3 regions of the Terribacillus saccharophilus genome follow, and region 2 is predicted to be linked to each of the others. Evidence: riboswitches for the same ligand, from Rfam matches in the RefSeq annotation. Region 2 holds a riboswitch; each other region holds the start of a gene.
What was found. A riboswitch is a leader RNA that binds a small molecule or an ion and turns the genes downstream of it on or off. The one in region 2 is predicted to bind S-adenosylmethionine.

Region 1: it holds a riboswitch for S-adenosylmethionine, as region 2 does, so the genes downstream of both, metX (homoserine O-acetyltransferase MetX) here and GZ22_RS09690 (Na+/H+ antiporter NhaC family protein) in region 2, are expected to answer to the same signal.
Region 3: it holds a riboswitch for S-adenosylmethionine, as region 2 does, so the genes downstream of both, GZ22_RS13195 (methionine ABC transporter ATP-binding protein) here and GZ22_RS09690 (Na+/H+ antiporter NhaC family protein) in region 2, are expected to answer to the same signal.

The regions. Positions count from the first base shown of each region.
Region 1 is NZ_CP008876.1:3,250,555-3,255,363, forward strand. It holds gene GZ22_RS16140 (P-II family nitrogen regulator) at 1-93, opposite strand, end outside; gene GZ22_RS16145 (ammonium transporter) at 114-1,325, opposite strand; SAM riboswitch class I at 1,978-2,089, shown strand; gene metX (homoserine O-acetyltransferase MetX) at 2,166-3,233, shown strand; SAM riboswitch class I at 3,235-3,343, shown strand; gene GZ22_RS16155 (PLP-dependent aspartate aminotransferase family protein) at 3,418-4,809, shown strand, end outside.
Region 2 is NZ_CP008876.1:1,901,497-1,906,305, reverse strand. It holds gene GZ22_RS09710 (YhgE/Pip domain-containing protein) at 1-794, opposite strand, end outside; gene GZ22_RS09705 (TetR/AcrR family transcriptional regulator) at 965-1,582, shown strand; gene GZ22_RS09700 (class I SAM-dependent methyltransferase) at 1,782-2,342, opposite strand; gene GZ22_RS09695 (DUF1349 domain-containing protein) at 2,507-3,145, opposite strand; SAM riboswitch class I at 3,357-3,465, shown strand; gene GZ22_RS09690 (Na+/H+ antiporter NhaC family protein) at 3,548-4,809, shown strand, end outside.
Region 3 is NZ_CP008876.1:2,618,741-2,623,549, forward strand. It holds gene GZ22_RS13185 (GGDEF domain-containing phosphodiesterase) at 1-993, shown strand, start outside; gene GZ22_RS13190 (DUF2268 domain-containing putative Zn-dependent protease) at 1,004-1,975, shown strand; SAM riboswitch class I at 2,107-2,216, shown strand; gene GZ22_RS13195 (methionine ABC transporter ATP-binding protein) at 2,298-3,323, shown strand; gene GZ22_RS13200 (methionine ABC transporter permease) at 3,314-3,976, shown strand; gene GZ22_RS13205 (MetQ/NlpA family ABC transporter substrate-binding protein) at 3,982-4,809, shown strand, end outside.

The sequences.
Region 1 (4,809 bases), 1.3 Mb from region 2:
GCCCGATACCCCGATTTCAGCCATTTTCATTTTAAATGCCTCAAGATCCGCTGAGTTTCTAGTGATAATCTCAACCTTGAACATGTCACTCATATACCGTTCCTCCTTTTAGTTTAATCCTGGTAAGCGCGCTCGCCATGCATTGTCAAATCCAAGCCTTTTGCTTCTTCTTCATCAGTAGCACGTGCTTTGAAGATAAGGTTGACGATTGTGATGAGGATAAATGTCACAACGCCGACGAATGCAAATGTCGCAATGATGGCAACCACCTGTCTCCATAATAGATCAATACCGCCACCGTAGAAAAGACCATTGTGCTCAACGATTGAATTAATGGAATCGCTAGCGAACAAGCCTGTTGCGATACCACCCCAAGTACCACCGACTGCGTGCAATCCGAAAGCATCGAGTGCGTCATCATAGCCTAGCTTCTGTTTCAGCCAGCCGACACCCCAGAAGCAAACGATACCGCCGATGAAGCCGATAGGAATGCTGGCAATAGGGGAGACGAAACCTGCAGCAGGAGTGATGGCTACAAGACCGGCAATCGCACCGGATACAGCTCCCAATAGTGTTGGCTTTTTATTGACAACCCATTCAATGATCATCCAGCCTAGTACACCAGAAGCAGCAGCAGTATTTGTATTGATGAAGGCATACATTGCTACGTCATCGAAAGCAAGCTCACTGCCGACGTTGAATCCGAACCAGCCGAACCATAGAAGTGCGCCTCCAATTAAGGTGAAGATCAGGTTATGCGGTGCAGTGGTGCCTGCATTTTTCCGTTTACCAATAACGATTGCAACAACCAAACCTGCAAGACCGGAGGAAATGTGGACAACGTTTCCGCCTGCGAAATCTAGAGCGCCCATTTCAGCGATCCAGCCGCCGCCCCATACCCAGTGTGCAAGTGGGGAGTAAACGATGAGGACCCATAGAACTGTAAATAAGATGAATGCCGGGAAACGAATACGTTCTGCATAAGCGCCAGATACGATTGCAGTTGTCAGAATCGCGAATGTCATTTGGAACATCATGAATAAATTGAATGGAATAGTGTGTCCTTCAGTCGGCTCGAAACCAACATTATTAAGTCCGAAGAAATCTAATCCTCCAATAATTCCGTTACCTGGTGAGAACGCCAGGGAAAAGCCGATAATAATCCAGATGATTGATACGATTGCCATAGTCGTAAAGCTGTGCATCGCTGTGCTCAGTACGTTCTTGCTTCTTACTAACCCGCCGTAGAAGAGTGCGAGTGCTGGTGTCATCAACCATACCAAGACAGTTGCGACAAACATGAATACCGTATTAGCCATATCCATTTTCTCTACCCCCTGTGTTTATCTTTATTGTTTGAAAATTTAAATCTTTTCTCATTATAAGTGCCAGACAAAAAAATGTAACAAACTTGTCAGGTTATCTTACGTGAATATTTCTGACCAACTCGTGTAAGTGTTTTCAGGGCTTTTGTCATGAAGCGTTACTAAAATAGTGCCGAATTTAAGAAATATGGGAAATTTGGAGTAGTTTGCGCGGTGTTACAGCGGGAATAGATAGATAGCTGCGGATAGGCGCTCCATCGGGAGTTTGACAATAATTGTAAAGCATGATAAGATAGTTAACGTCTTCGATGTTTAAGTAACTTTATCGAAGATCATTGGCATTCTGCTATAGTTTTAATTAGAAGTACTTATTCAGACTGGAGCGGCCTAGGAGCCGTGAGGATGCAATAGAGGTAGGGATTGCATCGTTTAAGTGTAAACTACCATGTGGAACAAGTACCGCGGCAAGAGGATGTATTAGGTATCCTCTACTTACAATAGAAAAGTTACATTATTAGCCCCGCATTGGCATTAGCTGATGCGGGGCGTCCAAATTTCTGGGGGATTTTACAGCGTAAATGGAAATTTCAGAATTTATAGTTGACTCATATTTTAACCCATGCTACAATCCTGTTAACAAATAAATAGCAAGCTCTTATCAAGAGAGGCGGAGGGACTGGCCCGACGATGCCCGGCAACCTGCAAGCAGAAATGCTTATAAGGTGCTAATTCCTGAAAGTGCGTATGCACTTTAGAGATGAGAGAGACATGTCGGTACATATTGCCACCCTGTCCTCTCAGGGTGGTTTTTTTATTTTGAGGGGAGGAAGTGTACGGAACATGGGGTCACAACAGTCATACCAAACCGGAAAACTTCTAATAGGGGATATCGAGCTTGAATCAGGTGAAATCCTTTCACAGGTGGAAGTAGCTTATGAAAGAAGCGGACCCGAATCAGGAGAAACGGTGCTGATCTGCCATGCGCTGACAGGAGATCAACTTGCGGCTGGTAATGGTACAGTTCCAGGCTGGTGGAGCGGATTGCTGAAGCCTGGAGGGTTTATCGACACCGACCGGTATCAAATAATTACATGTAATGTGCTGGGCGGCTGCAATGGCACAACAAGTGCCTTATCGGCAGATCCAGTTTCAGGTGATAGGTATGCGGCAGCTTTTCCTGCTATTACGATCCGTGACATGGTTTCGGTTCAGCGCCTTGCATTGGAGAAGCTAGGAATCTCTCATTTAAGGGCTGTGATCGGCGGATCTTTAGGAGGAATGCAAGTACTGGAATGGGGTGTCATGTATCCAGATTTCATGGATGTGCTGATCCCCTTGGCGGCAACTCCTTATGTAAGTGATTACGCAATTGCCTATAATCACTTAGCCAAGACAGCTATCACTTCCGATCACGATTGGAACAATGGTAACTACACAGCAGATAAACCACCTGCTGCGGGTCTCGGACTTGCAAGGATGGTAGGAATGCTTACTTACCGCTCTGATCACCAATATAATGAACGCTTCCGTCGCGCTGCCTCCCGCAGGGACGATGCAGCTTATGAAGTGGAATCATATTTGAACTACCAAGGAGAGAAGCTCGTCAATCGCTTTGATGCCAATTGTTACGTGACATTATTAGAAGCGATGAACAGCCATGATATCGGAAGGGGAAGAGGAGGATGGCAGTCTGCTGCTCAAAGTATAAAAGCGATTGTACTGACATTCGGCTTCTCCAGAGATCTGCTGTTTCCGCCGGAAGAGATTGAACGCTTTGCAGCGGCAGTTCCGGGTGCCCGTCATATAGACGTTAAAACAATTTATGGACATGATGGCTTTCTGCTCGAATTTGAAAAATGGGGACATCATATCCGTGAGGTGCTTCAGCAGCCTATGAAAATTTCATAATAACTTATCAAGAGAGGCGGAGGGACTGGTCCTATGATGCCCGGCAACCTGCAAGCAGCAATGCTTGGAAGGTGCTACTTCCAGCAAACAAAGAGTTTGAGAGATAAGAAGTTTCATGCTTATGCAGCAGCTTCTTACTGGAAGCTGCTTTTTTCATCTATATAAAAATTGGAGGAATGACAAAATGACAGATCAAGTATATAAAGCAGAGACATTAGCATTACACGGTGGTCAAGCACCAGATCCGACAACAGGTTCAAGAGCAGTACCGCTTTATCAAACAACTTCATACCTTTTCCATGATACAGATCATGCTGAGCGTCTATTCGCATTGGATGAACCAGGTAACATTTATTCCCGTATTGGTAACCCTACCGTCGATGTATTAGAAAAACGGATTGCATTGCTGGAAGACGGCGTTGCAGCAGTTGCAGTTGCTTCTGGAATGGCAGCAATCAGTTACAGCATCCTAAATCTGGCTGCAGCTGGAGATGAAATCGTAGCAGCGACCAACTTATATGGCGGAACGTATAATCTATTCCAAACGACACTTCCGCGTTATGGAATCAACGTAAAATTCGTCGACCCAACTGATCCGGAAGCTTTCCGTGCAGCGATTACAGACAAAACGAAGGCTGTATTTGCAGAGATTATCGGAAACCCGAGTCTGCATGTACTAGACGTGGAAGCCGTAGCCGAAGTGGCGCATGATGCGGGTATTCCGCTAATCGTTGACAGTACATTTGCTACACCTATTTTGAGCAAACCGATCACATTAGGTGCTGATATTGTTGTTCACAGTGCGACGAAGTGGATTGGCGGTCATGGTACTTCTATTGGAGGATTGATTGTTGACGGAGGCAGGTTTGATTGGAATTCACCGAAATTTCCGACATTTACAGAGCCGGATCCGAGCTACAATGGCATCCGCTATGCATTTGATTTCGGAACCCTTGCTTTCAGTACAAAATTGCGTGTGCAATTACTGCGTGATTTAGGCGCTGCGCTTAGTCCGTTTAATGCATGGCAGCTGATTCAGGGGCTAGAGACTTTGCACTTGCGCGTTGAACGCCACGTCCAAAATGCAGAAAAGCTTGCGAACTATCTTGAGCAGCATCCCGCAGTTGATTGGGTTGCTTATCCAGGACTCAGCAGCCATCCATCCTATGAATTAGGAAAGAAAGTACTTCCATTTGGTACTGGTTCCATTGTTAATTTTGGTATTAAGGGTGGCAGAAAAGCTGGTGCTACACTGATCAATAATGTTGCACTTTGGTCACACGTTGCCAACGTCGGAGATGCAAAATCATTGATTATACATCCTGCATCAACGACACATCTGCAGCTGGATGCAGAAGGGCTCGCTGCTACGGGAGTGAAAGAGGAATTGGTACGCTTGTCTGTTGGAATTGAGTCAGTGGATGATCTTATTCATGATTTGGACAGAGCATTGGAAAAAGCGACGGGAATCCGTTCTGAATCACGGAAAATCGTCATCAATGATGAAGCCGTTATCCGGGAAGCACTCGGCAGTGCGACAGATGCGACAGGCCGTCAAAAAACTATTGCAGTAGTA
Region 2 (4,809 bases):
TCAGCTAGCCAAGTTAAACCAAATCCTACGACAAGAGTTACAACCGCACCTGTTAGAATTTGAACCACTTTTACTGCCAAGTTCTCTTTTCGATTAGCTGTGGTTACTTTTCTAAGAGAGATGAAAACAATAGCAGCACTTGCTATACTAGCAATCCAAAGAGGTTGAAATAAAGAAGTAGGAGCATTCCCATTTGCGCTATTAGTTCCAGTTTCATTAACATTTGTGACTTTCTTTGCAATAGGAGAAGCCAGAACTTTAGCTTGCTCAGTTGATAATGATGCGCCTTGTTGTTCTAGTCCATCTAGTAGTTGTGTGCGAACAGTGTTATTTAGGTTGTCTACAACTCCATTCAACATTTGTCCTGCCATCGTTGACGCCATTGTATTCATACCTTGATTAATAAATATCTCGACTTCAGGTGATGAAGGCGTTGAAGTTTGTAAGGAAGACTGCTTTTCACTAAAATCTTTCGGTATAACCAAAGCTGCATAATATTTTTGGTTAGTTAATCCTTTTTGGACTTCCTCAGCGTTATTTACTTCAATCCATTTAACAGCAGGATCTTCTTGATCTGCTGTTACTTTTGAATTTTCTTTTATCATTTCCACTATTGATTGACCCATATTCAGTTTTGACTGATTCGGGATATCAACACCTGCATCCTCATTTACGATTGCAATTGGTAGATTTTTTGGTTCTGGTTGGACTGATGGAATAAGTGTCAGAGAAAAAATAAATATTATAACCAATGCAATTATTGGTGATAAGAATAGTAGTTTGTTTCTAAACATTATTGAACGCCTCCTAGCGGATACTTTATAATAATAAATAAACACCGTGTTGTTTATTACGTTCTAAATTATATGTAGGAATTAGATACTATACAATAGTCAGATATGGTAGATGTGTTGGTTACGGGACACCTTTACTAATTGTGTTGGATAAGTAAGGAGGAATTTACATGACTGACAGTAATATTGATTTAAGGGTAATACGAACTAAAGAATCCATTCGAGATGCACTCATAAAGTTAATCGATGAAAAAGGCTTCGAGGCAATTACAGTTAAAGATATAACAACAAAAGCGAAGATTAATAGAGGAACATTTTACGCACATTATCAAGACAAATTTGATTTAATGAAGAAGTGTGAAGAAGAAATTATGCTGGAGTTATCCAGTATTGTAAAAACAAAATTCCCAAGTGTTATGACTTCACTTAAAACAGAATCTGCGGCTGTGCAGCCATTCCCGCATACAGTTTCTGTATTCGAATATCTTAATGAAAATAGCGATATTATGAGAGCTGTATTAGGTCCAAAAGGGGACCTCTCATTTCAAGCAAGACTAAAGGAATTTATGTGGGAAACACTTTATGGTGATAATCCATTTGCTTTTGTAAAGGAAGAAAGTCTCCTTGTTCCAGGACAATATTTGTCTTCTTATTTAGGAAATGCAATGTTGGGAGTAGTTCAACAATGGTTGAACAGCGGCAGGAAAGAATCTCCTCAAGAAATGGCTCGTATCCTGACAACCATTACAGTTAATGGTCCTTTGTTTGCAGCTGGTATAAAAAAGTAAAGCAGCCTAACGGTCAGATCATCCAACTGATTGCGAGTAAAAAGTTAGGTTTGGTTTTTTCACTAAGAGTAAATCAAAGCTAGATAAGATAATTTGCATGAAACATAGAGTGAAAAAGACAGCGTATTAAAATAATTGCTGTCTTTTTTACTCTCTTTAGTTTTAAAAGTCGCTCTAGTAACGGTCTTTGCGTTCTTATTTATTTACTTTTTTGAGCGAGGATAATATAAACAGGCTGATTTGCAATTTTAGTTGACGGATAAATTTTATCAACTACAGAGAAGCCAGCATCAAGGATTTCAGTTTCCATATCTTCAGAAGAAACTCTCGGTCCAGTCGAAGCTTCAGTCTTTTCTAATTCAATACATAAGAACAAGCCTTTGTGTTTCAAGGTTCTGTGAATCTCTTTCAAAGCTGTTGCAAGGGGCTGAACTTCATGCAAAGAAATCGAAGCAATAGCTATATCAATATTATGATCTTCTAATGGAATATCTTTAAAGTTTCCTGCAACAGTTTTAATGTTAGTAATATCTCTTTCCTCTGCTACTGTGTCCAAGTGTTTAAGGATATCTTCATCATAATCGAAGGCGAATACCGTTTTCACACGATCAGCAATAGAAAGAGAAATATAACCAGTACCAGCTCCAAGATCCAGAACGCTGTCGTCTTTCTTAATAGGTATTAGCTCAAATAATTTATCTGCTGGAACTCTCTCTATATTTTCTAAGTTGTTGATTTTCTTTTGTGATTTTTGATTCATCTTAGCATCTCCTTTAATTAAAGATATATAAACTCTGTAATAACTATAATAGAAGTGCATCTTCTTGTAAATGGCAAGGCTCTACGATTCTCATAGATGCTGTAAGTTCGTGGACGAAAAAAAGCTGCCATTTGGCAGCAGGATGAGAATACAATTTGTTTCGATTATAAGTAAGCTTCGTTTGGATCAGAAGATAGTTCTTCAATAGTAAGAAAATCAAAACGTACTGTTTGATCCTTTCCTTGAGGGCTGCAAGCAAATAATCCAGCTGAAATAGGGGAGTCATCCGGAATGTCCAAATGAGCAATTCGCATTTGCATCCATTCTTCGCCATCCCATGAGAAATCGATATAACAGTTTTGAGCAATCCTGGATATACGAAAGTATAAGTCGATATCTTTATCCTGTACATATTGTGTTGACCAATCAGAAAATCCCTGGTTTGTAACTACGACGCCTAACTTACTCAAACTATTAGTTATATATTCTAAAGAAGTTTTCACCCATACATCCTTTGAATAGCGAATCATCAACCCTGCATGGTCATACTTTGCATTTGGCTGTGCCTTCACCTTAGTGGTCATTCTAAAATTCTTTTCGGTTTTCATATAAAGAAAATGCCCGTTATCATTTTCGAATCCATAATGTGTCTTTTGCCAGAAATCTGTTTTCGGATCAGTGTTTAAAACTAATTGAGAGCTCTGTGTATCAATAAACCATTTTTGAGGTTCAACACGCCATTGGAGTAAACTATTCAATTCTTTACTTTCAAATTTTTCTTCTAAAAGCGTTGGTTTCGCCACTTTAATCCCTCCAATTTCTGTAATTTGTTCATCTCACTATCATTATACTTTTTCTGTGTTACGAGTAAACCAGATAATTGAGGTGTCACCAATCTTCGAATGATGGATGGTATTATGATAGATTAATAAAATAATACAAATCAAAAAATCAGTTGATAAAGATATGGGCAGTGTGTATAATCCTCTTTATTGCGCCAAAAAATATATTATCTTCTTATCAAGAGAGATGGAGGGACTGGCCCCGCGAAATCTCGGCAGCGGAACTTAATTCTTTAAGTTGCTGTGCCAAATCCAGAAAGCTGAGGCTTGATAGATAAGAAGAGTGTTTTATAGTTATAAAACCTCTTCTTAATTAATATAAGAAGAGGTTTTTTTGCAGTAAATATCAAAAGAGGTGGAACAATGAAGAAGGCAAATCCATGGGCTCTGATCCCATTTGTTGTTTTTCTAATTTTATTTATTGGATCAGGAATTATTACAGGTGATTTCTATACCTTCCCTGTCATAGTAGCTATTACAATTTCAGCAGGTGTAGCTTTGGCGATGAATAGAAAAGAATCGCTCACTAAAAAGGTAGATATTTTCACCAAAGGTGCAGGAAATCCAAATGTAATGTTGATGGTTGTTATATTTCTTTTAGCGGGAGCATTTTCTGAGGTTGCAAAAGGTATGGGGGCGGTAGAATCTACTGTTAACCTCACTTTATCACTAATACCTCAAAATCTTCTCGTTGTAGGTTTATTTGTAATAGCTTGCTTTATTTCGTTGTCAATGGGTACATCGGTAGGAACGATAGTTGCATTGGCACCAATTGGTGTTGGAATTAGCGAACAGACCGATTTTTCTATGGCGTTAGTAATGGGGGCTATTGTTGGTGGTTCTATGTTTGGAGATAACTTATCGTTTATTTCGGATACAACAATAACTGCGGTTCGAACACAAGGCGCAGAGATGAAGGATAAATTTAAAGTTAACTTCTGGATTGTGTTACCAGCAGCCATTGTAACATGTATTATCTTAGGCTTTTTAACATTAGGAGAATCTGGACAAGTTGAACACTTAAGCTATAGTTGGATCAAAATCATACCCTATATTTTAGTTATTGTTTTTGCATTAATTGGTATAAATGTATTCCTTGTTTTGGTTTTGGGAATTGTACTTGCTGGTGCTGTTGGATTGTTGGATGGAAGCTATCACTTCCTGAGTTTGATTCAACAAATTGGAGATGGAATGGCCGGCATGTATGAAATTGCCTTCCTGGCAATATTAATAGCTGGAATGGTTGAGGTTATTAAATTTAATGGAGGAATTGACTTTCTTCTTCAACTCGCAACTCGAAGAATTAAATCCAAAAGAGGGGCTGAATTTAGCATAGCAGGTCTAGTTAGTCTTACAGATCTATCAACTGCTAATAACACGATATCTATACTGATTACTGGACCACTTGCTAAAAATATTGCTGATAAATATGGTATTGAGCCAAAAAAATCAGCTAGTATATTAGATCTTTTTTCTAGCTCTATCCAAGGTCTGTTGCCATATGGCGCCCAATTTTTAGCAGCCGCCACTGTAGCAGGAATATCTCCGATCAGTATAATCCCATACTGTATTTATCCAATTCTAGTAGGAATCTGCGGAGTTATCGCTATTCTCATTGGATATCC
Region 3 (4,809 bases), 720 kb from region 2:
CCTAAGATAGAAAAGGCTGTATATAACTTAATTCAATCACTGGAACAGGTATTTTATCTTCATGGAAAAGAAGTATTTGTTTCTGCAAGTATCGGAATCAGCTTATATCCGCAACATGCTGAAGATGTCAAACTATTGACTATTAAGGCGGATACTGCCATGTATGCAGCTAAGAAAAGTCACGGAAAGCGTTGGCTATTTTATGATGAAACGTACCTTCCTGCAGAACAATCCAAGCTCGAGCTTGAGAAGGAGATGCGGTATGGACTAGAAAGAGGAGAGTTCTGCCTTCACTTTCAGCCGCTTTATTATCTAGATACAGAAACTGTTTCCGGTGCGGAGGTATTAATGCGTTGGCAGCATCCGGAGCGAGGGTTGCTGTATCCAAATACATTCATTCCGCTTGCTGAGGAATCTCGTTTCATTATCCCCCTTGGAAAGTGGATGATCAGAGAAGTTTTCAGGCAATGGCGATGCTGGAAAACGCAAGGGTATGAACCGATTAGTCTTGCTGTAAATATATCAGTCAATCAATTCCTTCATCCTGATTTTCTTGCCGAATTAGAGGATGCGCTGCTTGAGTATGAGATGGATCCTGCTTATCTGGAACTGGAAATCACTGAAAACATCCCGTTTTGTGACTCCTATGCCATATCTGTTCTGGAGCATATTAAAAAGCTTGGTATTCGCATCAGCATCGATGATTTCGGTACAGGCTACAGCTCTCTTCAGTACATCCAGCGCCTGCCTGTTCATACGTTGAAAATCGATCGATCTTTTGTCTGCGATATGATGCACAATCGAAATAATAAAGTGTTGGTGGAAACTATTTTGGCCATGGCAAAGCAACTCGATTTGGACGTAATTGCTGAAGGCGTGGAGGAACAGGAACAGCTTGAATTCCTGAAGGAAAATGGCTGTACATTAGTGCAAGGATATCTGATTGGGAAACCGATGGAGGCAGTGGAATTTCGTTCGCAGGAGCTGAAATAGGAGGGTATAAATGAAAAAAACACTTCTCTTTTTATTACTTGTTTGTCTTGTTGGATGCAGTCAAGAGTCTTCGGAGGTTGTATCTAAACCGGAACAGCCCCCGCTTGCAGAGGTGAAAGATGTGACCACAACATTCTCACACCCTGATACAAATCAAGTATTCAATATCATCCGAACAGATCAGTTTATGCAGAACTATGCAGAAAAGGTAAACCGTGACCCTGAGCAATATGATAATTATAAAACCTACGCAGAAACCTTTGTTGAGCCGTTGATGGAGTTCTGTTTAGCTGACGGTGCTTCCAAAGCAGATGCGTTCAGTGTTGGTGTTTTTAAGGAACAACCTCATGCTAACAGATTGGGTGAATTGGAAATGCTCAGCGAAACTATGGATGAAGAGCAAGTGACAGAACAAGTAAAGGAAGCGCTGATTCATTCGGCATCGATCCTGCCGGGTGAAGAGGAGACGACAGTTTGCGTGATTCCGACAACAGAGGCAAGTGGTGTCGATTACTTAGGTTATGCATATTCAGCCGGACAAATATCCATTTACGTTAACGCAGAAATGGACTATAGTACCCTGGTAACGACAGTGGCCCATGAATACAATCATAGTATCCTTTTTGAACAGTTTCCGGCGGTTGCTGAAGGGAACACATTGCTGGATCACCTCGTATTCGAAGGGAAAGCTGTATTCTTTGAAGAGGTTGCTTATCCCAAAGAATTCGACAGGGAAATCTATGAATATGATAAAGCACTATGGCGGGAAGCTGTAGAACATTTGGACGAAGAGAACTTGGCGGCAAAGGAAGAAATCATGTTTGGGAGCGAGGTATTCCCTGACATCTACGGATATAATGAAGGCTATAAGATTCTTGCTGAGTATTTAGAAAGACACCCCGATTTAGAGATCGAGGAGTGGATGGCTGCCAGTCCGGAAGAGATTTATGAAGGAAGCGAATATGCATCTTATTATGATTAAAGGGTTGCTCTATTGCAGCCTTTTTTATGTGGTCAATCCCGCAAGAAAAAGAATTTTCAAAAAACCAATTGACATCTGATTGGAAAACCCATAACATGGTAATCAAATCTTACAACTACATACTTGTTTTATTCTTATCCAGAGAGATCGAGGGATCAGGCCCTATGACGTCTCGGCAACGGGTTTACACAAATACCGTGCCAATTCCTGCAAACGCCTATGAGCGTTTGGAAGATGAGAATGGGGAAGTTTCATACGTGGAGCCCTCTTTTTTCTGGATAAGGAAAAAGAGGGCTCTTTTGCGTTGATGGGAGGAAAAGTAATGATAACGTTCAAGGATGTATCAAAGACATTCACAATCGGAAAACGGGAGGTGCATGCTGTCCGAAATGTGAATCTGACAATCGAGGAAGGAGAAATATTCGGCATCATCGGTTTCAGCGGAGCTGGTAAAAGTACATTGCTGCGGTTAGTGAATGTACTGGAGAACCCGACGGCTGGAGCTGTGGAAGTGCAAGGGGTGGATTTAGCTAGTCTTCGCCCAACTGAGGTCAGGAAAGTTCGCCGCAGGATAGGGATGATCTTTCAAAATTTCAATCTTTTAACCTCGCGGACTGTTGCTGGTAATGTCGCTTATCCTTTGAAACTGGCAAAAATGCCGCGAGCAAAAATAAAAGAGAGGGTAGAAGAACTTCTCCGTTTCGTTGGACTGTCAGATAAAGCAAAGGATTATCCAGAACAGCTGTCCGGAGGGCAAAAGCAGCGAGTAGGTATTGCTAGAGCACTAGCTACTTCACCGGATATTCTAATTTGTGATGAAGCAACCTCAGCATTGGATCCTGATACAACTGGAGAGATACTTCGCCTTTTGAAAAAGGTAAATAAGGAATTCGGCATCACAATTCTACTGATTACACATGAAATGCATGTGATTCAATCAATCTGCGACAAGGTTGCTGTTATGGAGGATGGCGAGGTCATAGAATCAGGAGGAGTATTTGATACATTCACAAGTCCTGTCCATCAGACGACAAAACGATTCATCCGCTCCGTGCAGCAGGATCTTCCTTCTCCGTCATTATTGGATGAGTGGCGTCAAAAAGGCGGGAAGCAGCTGTACCGGATCATCTTTAAAGGAGAGGTAGCAAGCGATCCTATCTTATCCCGGGTAACGAGGAAGCACGATATTGACGTGAACATCGTCTATGGTTCTGTCCAAGAGATTCAGGCTAAATTTTACGGCAATTTACTTGTCAGCTTTGATGGTGAAGAAGGAAAAACGGCTAGTGCAGTAAAGGAATTGGATGAAATTGTACAAATAGAGGAGGTGGACGTAGCATGGGCGTAGATTGGCAGACTTTTTGGCCTCGCATCGTTGAAGCAACTGGTCAGACGATCCTGATGGTAGCTGTCACTTTGGTGATTGGTTCAATTTTCGGCATTGTTATCGGTCTTTTACTTTTTGTAACACGAAAAGGAAACATTATGGAGAATGCTTTTCTTTATCAAGTTATCAATTTTCTAATCAATATTATCCGTCCGATTCCCTTCATTATCTTCTTAGTTGCGATTAGTCCACTTACCAGAGAAGTGATCGGTACGACCATCGGGACGTGGGCAGCTATTTTTCCGATGAGCATTGCTGCAGCATTCAGTATTGCGCGGGTTGTGGAAAACAACTTCATCAGCATTGATCCGGGTGTTATCGAAGCTGCCAAGGCTATGGGTGCCAGTCCGCTTCAGATTATTTATACCATACTTATTCCGGAAGCACTCGGTCCGCTCGTTCTCGGATTGACGTTCATTACAATCAGTCTGATTGATTTCTCCGCGATGGCAGGAACTGTCGGTGGTGGAGGTCTCGGACATGTGGCGATGACATATGGATATCAACGATTTGATACGAGTGTCATGATTGTTACAGTCGTTATTTTAATTGTGCTAGTCCAGCTTGCCCAATGGGTCGGCAATACACTTTCAAGAAAAATTTTAAGGAGATGATCGACATGAAAAAAACTCTACTTGGAATCATTTCGTTAGCCTTTTTGTTTATCCTTGCAGCATGCGGAAGCAGTTCAGCAGATGGCAGTCAAACAGTTAAAATCGGTGTGACAGGGTCTGATGGTGACCAATGGCCAATCCTGAAAGAAAAGGCGAAGGAAGAGGGAATCAATATCGAACTTGTGGAATTCTCCGACTATACATTGCCAAACCAAGCGTTGGCCAACGGTGAAATTGACATGAACTCATTCCAGCATATCGCCTTCTTAAGTCAATATGCCAAAGAAAATGGTGATACTATTGTGCCAATCGGTTCTACTGTCATTGCCCCAATCGGAGCTTATTCAGAGAAAATCGAAAGCCTTGATGAATTGAAGGAAGGCGACAAGGTTGCTATCCCGGATGATCCATCTAACCAAGCTAGATCGCTGCGAGCTTTGGAAGCAGCTGACGTTATTAAATTAGCGGATGACTTCGGCCAGTTCGGAGATCCTTCCAAGATTGTAGAAAATCCGAAGAACATTGAGATTGTACCTGTTGTTGCGCAGCAAACGCCACGTGTATTACCAGATGTCGCAGTATCATTTATTAATAATGGTATTGCAGGTCAAGCAGGTCTTAATCCGAAAGAAGATCCGATTTATCTGGAGAATGCTAATGATGATAGCATCACACCGTTTGTAAACGTCTTTGCAGTAAATAAAGACGATGAAAATAATGAGACGTACCAGAAAATTGTTGAGTTATATCAGGATGAAGCAGTGAAGGAAGCTGTAGATAAGGATACAAGTGGTGGCTCTATCGTAGTGGATGTGCCAAAAGAAGAGTTGCAG